DNA from 3 places in the Rhodococcus sp. GQ147 genome. Region 1 is predicted to be linked to each of the others. Evidence: riboswitches for the same ligand, from Rfam matches in the RefSeq annotation. Region 1 holds a riboswitch; each other region holds the start of a gene.
The links. A riboswitch is a leader RNA that binds a small molecule or an ion and turns the genes downstream of it on or off. The one in region 1 is predicted to bind S-adenosylmethionine.

Region 1 (2,263 bases):
AGGACCCTCCACTGCTTCCAGCCCATGTCCGCGCGTGCCACGAACCGCCCACCGTCGTAGATCTCGATCTGCGTCTCCGGCACGGGCAGACCGGATCGGACGATCAGCAGCCGCGTGTGCGTCTCCGGTGGTGACGCGGCACCTCCGTCGACGAGTTCGAGAACCTTCCGTACGGACGCGAGGTGCCGAGCGCCCTTGTTCCGAGCGGCCACCGCTTCGATCTCGTGGACCTTCGTTCCGGTCGCATTGCAGAGCGCGTCCACCATTTCGACGCACCGATCGAGGTCCGCACCGCGCGCGAGGTCGAAGGCCGTTCGGGCCGGTATCGTCACCGTCATTCCGTCGACGACGCAGGATTCGATGTCGTCGACGCTGCGAACGATGATGCCCGGCGTCGAGTGCAGTTTTCCGGGTCGCACCATCTCCGCCGGCAACGACGCGTCGAGCCAACGGGTCCCGTGCACGGCGGCTGCGGACGGTCCGGCCAGTACCCCTCTACCTCCCGCCCACAGCCAGGCTGCCTTCGCGCGTAGAAGTGCGGTCGCTTCGACTCCCGGAGCAACGTACACATTGCGATGCAGCTTCACGAAGTGGTGCCGGAGTCGGTACCGCGTCACCGATCCGGCCGCCAGCGCATCGGTGCCGGCGAACGGTTCGTGGAAGTCGACCATGAGCGCGAGCGTGCCCGGTCTCCGGTCCCTCCGGTACCCCGAATCCGCCGTCTGTGGAGAACTTTCGACGTTATCCCCAGGCGCCCCGAAACGAGACCGGTGTTGTTGTCGATTTCTCGCGAGTTATCGACAACAACACCGGTCTCGACGAACGATCACGCGGCGCGGACCCGCGCCAACCCCCATTCGCGGGCCAGCAGTTCGTAGGAACGCAGACGGTCCTCGTGGCCGTGGGTGACCGAGGTGACGACGAGTTCGTCGGCGTCCGTTACTCGGCGGAGGGTGTCGAGACGCTCCGCCACCGAGCTCGGCGCCCCCACGAACTGGGTGACGATGCGGTCGTTGACGAGGGCTCGCTCCTCGTCGGTCAGCGGCGGGGTGGTCTCTGGGTCCGGGTACGGGATCGCGCCGTGGCCCGAGCGGATGCTGTGCGTCCAATGCCCGTAGGTCGACGCCAACTCGCGTGCGGTGGCGTCGTCGTCGGCGACCACCGCGTCGGCCGAGACCACCACGTAGGGCTTCCTCAGGATCGGCGACGGACGGAACGCCGACCGGTACGCCTCGACCGCTTCGACTGTCGTGCCCGGGTGGACGTGCTCACGGCGACGTTCTGTGGGCGGGAGCCATCGGAATGGGCCTTTCGGGAATGCGGGGTGTGGGAAATCGAGGGTGCAGACGTGGGTCCCGGCGGTAGCACCCGCACCCGCGTACGGGGGGTTGCTGCGACGTCGTAGAGCCAGGTCTCTCGGTCGCTCTGGATGGTCGCGGCTAAAGCTACGGAGTGCGGCACGCCGCGGAAAGGTTTCTCTCACTGTGACGGAAATCCGTTCCTCGTCGAGACCGATGTCGATGTCGACGCGGTGCCCCGGCATCGACGACAAGGCCGGTTTCGGTACGCCGTAGACTCGCCTCGGTGACCCCGCTCGAACTCTTCCTCGTCGCATTGGCCGGACTGGGCGCCGGAGCGATCAACTCCCTCGTCGGATCCGGCACTCTCATCACCTTCCCGACGCTCGTCGCGTTCGGTGTGCCCCCGGTGACCGCGACGATGTCCAACGCGATCGGCCTGGTCGCTGGAGGTGTGTCAGGCACCTGGGGGTATCGGCGCGAGCTGCGCGGGCAATGGGAGCGGCTGCGATGGCAGATCCCGGCGTCGTTCTGCGGGGCACTGGTAGGAGCGTGGCTCCTGCTCCACCTGCCCGAGACCGTCTTCGAGACGGTCGTACCCATCCTGCTCCTCCTGGCCCTTACCCTCGTCGTGTTCCAGCCGAAGATCCAGGCGTGGGTTGCCCGCAGAACCGGCGGCGACGCCGACGGCCACCTCGGACCGGTGCGGATGACACTGCTCGTCGTCGGCACTTTCGCCGTCGGCATCTACGGCGGCTATTTCACGGCGGCGCAGGGCATTCTGCTCATGGGTTTGTTCGGAGCGTTGCTGCACGACCACATCCAGCGACAGAACGCGGTGAAGAATCTGCTGTCGCTGGTGGTGAACGTCGTGGCAGCGTGCGCGTACATCCTGGTGGCGTTCGACCGGATCGACTGGACCGTGGCCGCACTGATCGCGGTGGGTTCTTTGATCGGTGGCTATC
Region 2 (2,263 bases), on a different contig from region 1:
CCATGCGAATTACCCTACTGATCCTATGGGGAATTGTCGACCGTTAGACGCACGGAGATGCGTCGCCGTCGGTCGCTCCGAGGCCGGGACGCGTCTCCGGCGAGGGGTTCCACACGCCGGCGGTCTTCGCGTGCACCCACGTCGGCCCGTTCTCGACCAGCAACCGGAGCGCTCCGAGGAGCCGCTCGACATCGTCGGACGAGCTGCCGAGTCCGAGCGACGCCCGGACGGCTCCGCCGGCACGACCGACCCGCGCGAGCAGCGGGTGGGCGCAGAAGCGTCCGTCACGGACGCCGATGCCGTACTCGGCGGACAGATAGGAGGCGACGTGGCCGGGCTCGTAGCCGTCGACCGTGAAGGTGACGATCCCGACACTGTCGGCCGAATCGTTCCACAGCCGAAGCACTTCCACGCCGTCGATGGCCTGCAGACCGTCGACGAGCAGGGCGCACAGGGCCTCCTCGTGACGGATCACCGCGTCGGCGTCGAAACCGGCGAGCGCATCGCACGCGGCGGCAAGGGCGGCGACGCCGAGCACGTTGGGGGTGCCGGCCTCGTGACGCGCAGGGGCGCAGGACCATTCGGTGTGATCGAGGCGCACCTCGCGCACCGCGCCGCCACCGGCGAGGTACGGCTCGGCGGCGTCGAGCCAGTCTCGGCGGCCGACGAGCACTCCCGCACCGAACGGCGCGTACAGCTTGTGGCCGGAGAAGGCGAGGTAGTCCACACCGAGCTCGACGAGATCGACACGGCGATGGGGCACGAGCTGCGCACCGTCGACGAGGATCCGGGCACCGGAAGCGTGTGCGAGCTCGGCGAGTTCGGCGATCGGCAAGACCTCACCGGTGACGTTGGAAGCACCGGTGACGGCGAGCAGGGCCGCGGGTGCGCGCTGCAGTTCGACCGCGAGACGCCATACCGTCTCGGAGACGGTGTCCGCGGCCTCGACGATGCGAGAGTTCTTCCAGGGCAGCAGATTCGCATGGTGCTCGATGTCGAGCACCACGACATCGCCGGGCACCGCACTCGCGAGCAGGTTCAGCGAATCGGTGGTGTTGCGCGTGAAGACAACGACCTGGTCGTCGGCCGCGCCGACGAAGCGCGACACGGAGGAGCGGGCGTCCTCGTAGGCGGTGGTGCTGATCCGCGAAGCGTATCCGGCGCCGCGGTGCACGCTCGCATAGAAGGGCAGCAGCTCGGTGATGCGGTCGGTGACGGCGGACAGCGCCGGTGCGCTCGCCGCGTAGTCGAAGTTCGCATAGGTGCAGGTACCCCCCTGGACGAGCGGAACCTGCACGTCACAGCCGGAAACGGTGGCAAAGGGAGCGATGCAGGTGGTGGTGGCTACAGCAGTCATGACAAATCCCTTGTGTACTCGGGGACCCGCCGGTGACGCCTACGACGGAGAATTCTCGTCGCCGGCGGAGTCCGCGCTTGCCGTGTCCGGTAGTGGATTCACGGCCCGGTCGTCACCCGGAGCACCCCACCGCGGTTGGAGGGTTGCCGACCAGCTAGCCGGGGCTTGACGCTGGTACTCATGACCTGGCGAAGAGAATGGCAGGACGACCGGGCCGTGTCAACCCCGCACAGCTCCGCGTCGCCCGGCACCGCACGACGCCGACACGCGTTCTGCGCGCCGAACGTTCACCTGCCGTCCACCCGGACGTGAGATAACCGGAAGCACCATCGAGCAGAAGGACCCGCGGAATTGCCAGCCATAACCTCGACCCCCGTCGGCCGGTCCCCCATCCCCGACGAGTTCCTCCGCGCGTCGCACACTCCACCCGCCCGCACCCTCGTCGACCTGCTGCGGAGCACTGCCGAAGCACATCCCGACGCCCCCGCGATCGACGACGGCGCGACGGTCCTCGAATACGCCGAACTGGTCGAGGCGGTGATCGCCGGTGCGTATGCGCTGAACGACGCGGGCGTCGGGGCCGGCGACAGGGTCGGGGTCCGCATGACCTCCGGGCGCAGCGACCTGTATGTGACGATTCTCTCCATTCTCGCCGCGGGCGCCGCGTACGTCCCCGTCGACGCCGACGATCCCGACGAGCGGGCCGAACTCGTGTTCTCGGAAGCGCAGGTCACCGCCATCGTCACGGACGAGGGCATCGGACCGGGCACGGCCGCGCCGTCGGGCACCCCGGTGGTGCGGGGCCCGAACCTCGATGACGACGCGTGGATCATCTTCACCTCCGGTTCAACCGGAACACCGAAGGGTGTCGCCGTCACCCACCGCAATGCGGCGGCCTTCGTCGAC
Region 3 (2,263 bases), on a different contig from region 1:
CGGGAGACGAGCACACGCAGGTCGCCCGATCCCGGGAGCAGATCGGCGATCTCCTGCTGCAGGCGCAGCGGGTACAGGCGGTCGGAGTCGACGCCGGCGACGATCGTCGGGACCGGGGTGGACGCGAGTGCGGCCTCGACGCCGCCGCGTCCGCGCCCGACGTCGTGCCGGTTCATCACGTCGGACAACACCACGTAGGTACCGGGATCGAAACGCGCGACGAGCTTACGCGCCTGGTGCTCGAGATAGCTCTGCACGGCGTACCGGCCGCCGCGCCACGGGTCCTCGTCGTCCTGGGGTAGATTCCCGAAGCGCGTGTCGAGTTCGAGTTCGGTCCGGTAGGTGAGGTGCGCGATGGTCCGGGCGATGGCGAGTCCGGCTTCGGGACGCCGCCCCGTGCCGTAGTAGTCGCCGCCCTGCCAGTCGGGGTCGGCCGTGATGGCAGCCATCTGCGCGGTCTGGGTGCCGATCTGGTCGGCGGTCGCGCGGGCACCGGTGGCGAGGACGAGCGACGCTCGCACCCGCTCCGGGTACGCGATGATCCACTCGAGGGTGCGCATGCCACCCATCGATCCGCCGGTCACGGCGGCGAGGACGTCGATGCCGAGCCTGTCGAGCAGCGCCACCTCGGCCGCCACCTGGTCGCGCACGGTGATCAGCGGGAAGCGGGATCCCCAGGCCTTGCCGTCGGGTGCGGTGCTGCCGGGGCCGGTGGTGCCGCGGCACCCGCCGAGAATGTTCGTCGAAACCACGCACCAGCGGTCGGTGTCGATCGGAGCACCGGGGCCGACCATGCCCGACCACCAGCCGGGGGACGGATGGTCCGGTCCGGCGGGGCCGGTGACGTGCGAGTCGCCGGTGAGGGCGTGTTCGACGAGCACCACGTTGTCGCGGGCGGGGGACAGTTCGCCCCACCTCTGCACGGCGACGGTGACGTTCGGCAGCGTCTCGCCGCTCTCGAGCGCGAGATCGCCGATGTCGATGGTGTCGAGGCGTCCGTCTGCCGGGGGCAGTTCGACGCGACGCCGCTCGGTGCCCGCCGTCAAGAGATGACCGCCTCGAGGCTCGCGGTGGGCTGGCAGCGCCGGCTGCGGATGTCGGTCATCGTGTCCTTCCGGCGGTGATGGGAGGTGTGATCGTGGCTTGGGTGCGACAGCACATCATCATCTCAGTCCTCCCGACAACAGGCTTGTCGGTGGGGTTCCACCGACCGTGTCATCACCCGGAGCACCCCACCCCGGTCGGAGGGTTGCCGGCCAGCAAGCCGGGGCTTGACGCTGGCACTCATGACTTTCCCGGCAGTCTAGCGACTCTCCGTTGCAGGGTCTTTATGCACCCTCTGAACATCCCTGACCAGCAGGAAAGTTACCGGTCGGTAGGGCGTGAGGGTGGAACGAGGCGCTTTGCGGTCGTCGGTAATAGCAGTACGCTTGTCATGTTTGGCCGCGGTTCAGGACGTGGACACGGCCATGCTCGCTGCTCGCGAGCCGACGGCGACCGCACCCACAAAGTGCGGTCGATTGGGGACCTACAGAAACGTCCTAGGAGGACACGAAACGCATATGTCCAAGATCAAGGTTGAAGGTAAGGTCGTCGAACTCGACGGCGACGAGATGACCCGCATCATCTGGCAGTTCATCAAGGACAAGCTGATCCACCCGTACCTGGACGTGGATCTCGAGTACTACGACCTCGGCGTGGAGAACCGCGACGCCACCGACGACCAGGTGACGGTCGATGCGGCGAACGCCATCAAGAAGCACAACGTCGGCGTCAAGTGCGCCACCATCACCCCCGACGAAGCGCGTGTCGAGGAGTTCGGCCTGAAGAAGATGTGGCGGTCGCCCAACGGCACCATCCGTAACATCCTCGGCGGCACCATCTTCCGCGCGCCCATCATCATCTCGAACGTGCCGCGTCTGGTTCCGGGCTGGACCAAGCCCGTCATCGTCGGCCGCCACGCGTTCGGCGACCAGTACCGCGCCACCGACTTCAAGGTCGACCGCCCGGGCACCGTCACCATCACCTTCACGCCCGAGGACGGCAGCGAGCCGATCCAGCACGAGGTCTGCCGGATCCCCGAGGACGGCGGCGTCGTCATGGGTATGTACAACTACAAGAAGTCCATCCAGGACTTCGCGCGCGCCTCGCTCTCGTACGGCCTGCAGCGCAACTACCCGGTCTACCTGTCGACCAAGAACACGATCCTGAAGGCCTACGACGGCATGTTCAAGGACGAGTTCCAGCGGATCTACGAGGAAGA

Region 2: another riboswitch for S-adenosylmethionine. It lies ahead of AC6CID_RS18625 (aminotransferase class V-fold PLP-dependent enzyme); the one in region 1 lies ahead of AC6CID_RS12915 (LLM class oxidoreductase).
Region 3: another riboswitch for S-adenosylmethionine. It lies ahead of metX (homoserine O-acetyltransferase MetX); the one in region 1 lies ahead of AC6CID_RS12915 (LLM class oxidoreductase).

Annotation. Positions count from the first base shown of each region.
Region 1 is NZ_JCAXDU010000009.1:205,130-207,392, reverse strand. It holds gene AC6CID_RS12920 (DUF559 domain-containing protein) at 1-671, opposite strand, end outside; partial or broken gene AC6CID_RS12915 (LLM class oxidoreductase) at 827-1,267, opposite strand; SAM riboswitch class I at 1,334-1,431, opposite strand; gene AC6CID_RS12910 (sulfite exporter TauE/SafE family protein) at 1,585-2,263, shown strand, end outside.
Region 2 is NZ_JCAXDU010000017.1:5,258-7,520, reverse strand. It holds gene AC6CID_RS18625 (aminotransferase class V-fold PLP-dependent enzyme) at 44-1,357, opposite strand; SAM riboswitch class IV at 1,426-1,543, opposite strand; gene AC6CID_RS18620 (Pls/PosA family non-ribosomal peptide synthetase) at 1,709-2,263, shown strand, end outside.
Region 3 is NZ_JCAXDU010000001.1:175,182-177,444, reverse strand. It holds gene metX (homoserine O-acetyltransferase MetX) at 1-1,046, opposite strand, end outside; SAM riboswitch class IV at 1,181-1,292, opposite strand; gene AC6CID_RS00855 (NADP-dependent isocitrate dehydrogenase) at 1,563-2,263, shown strand, end outside.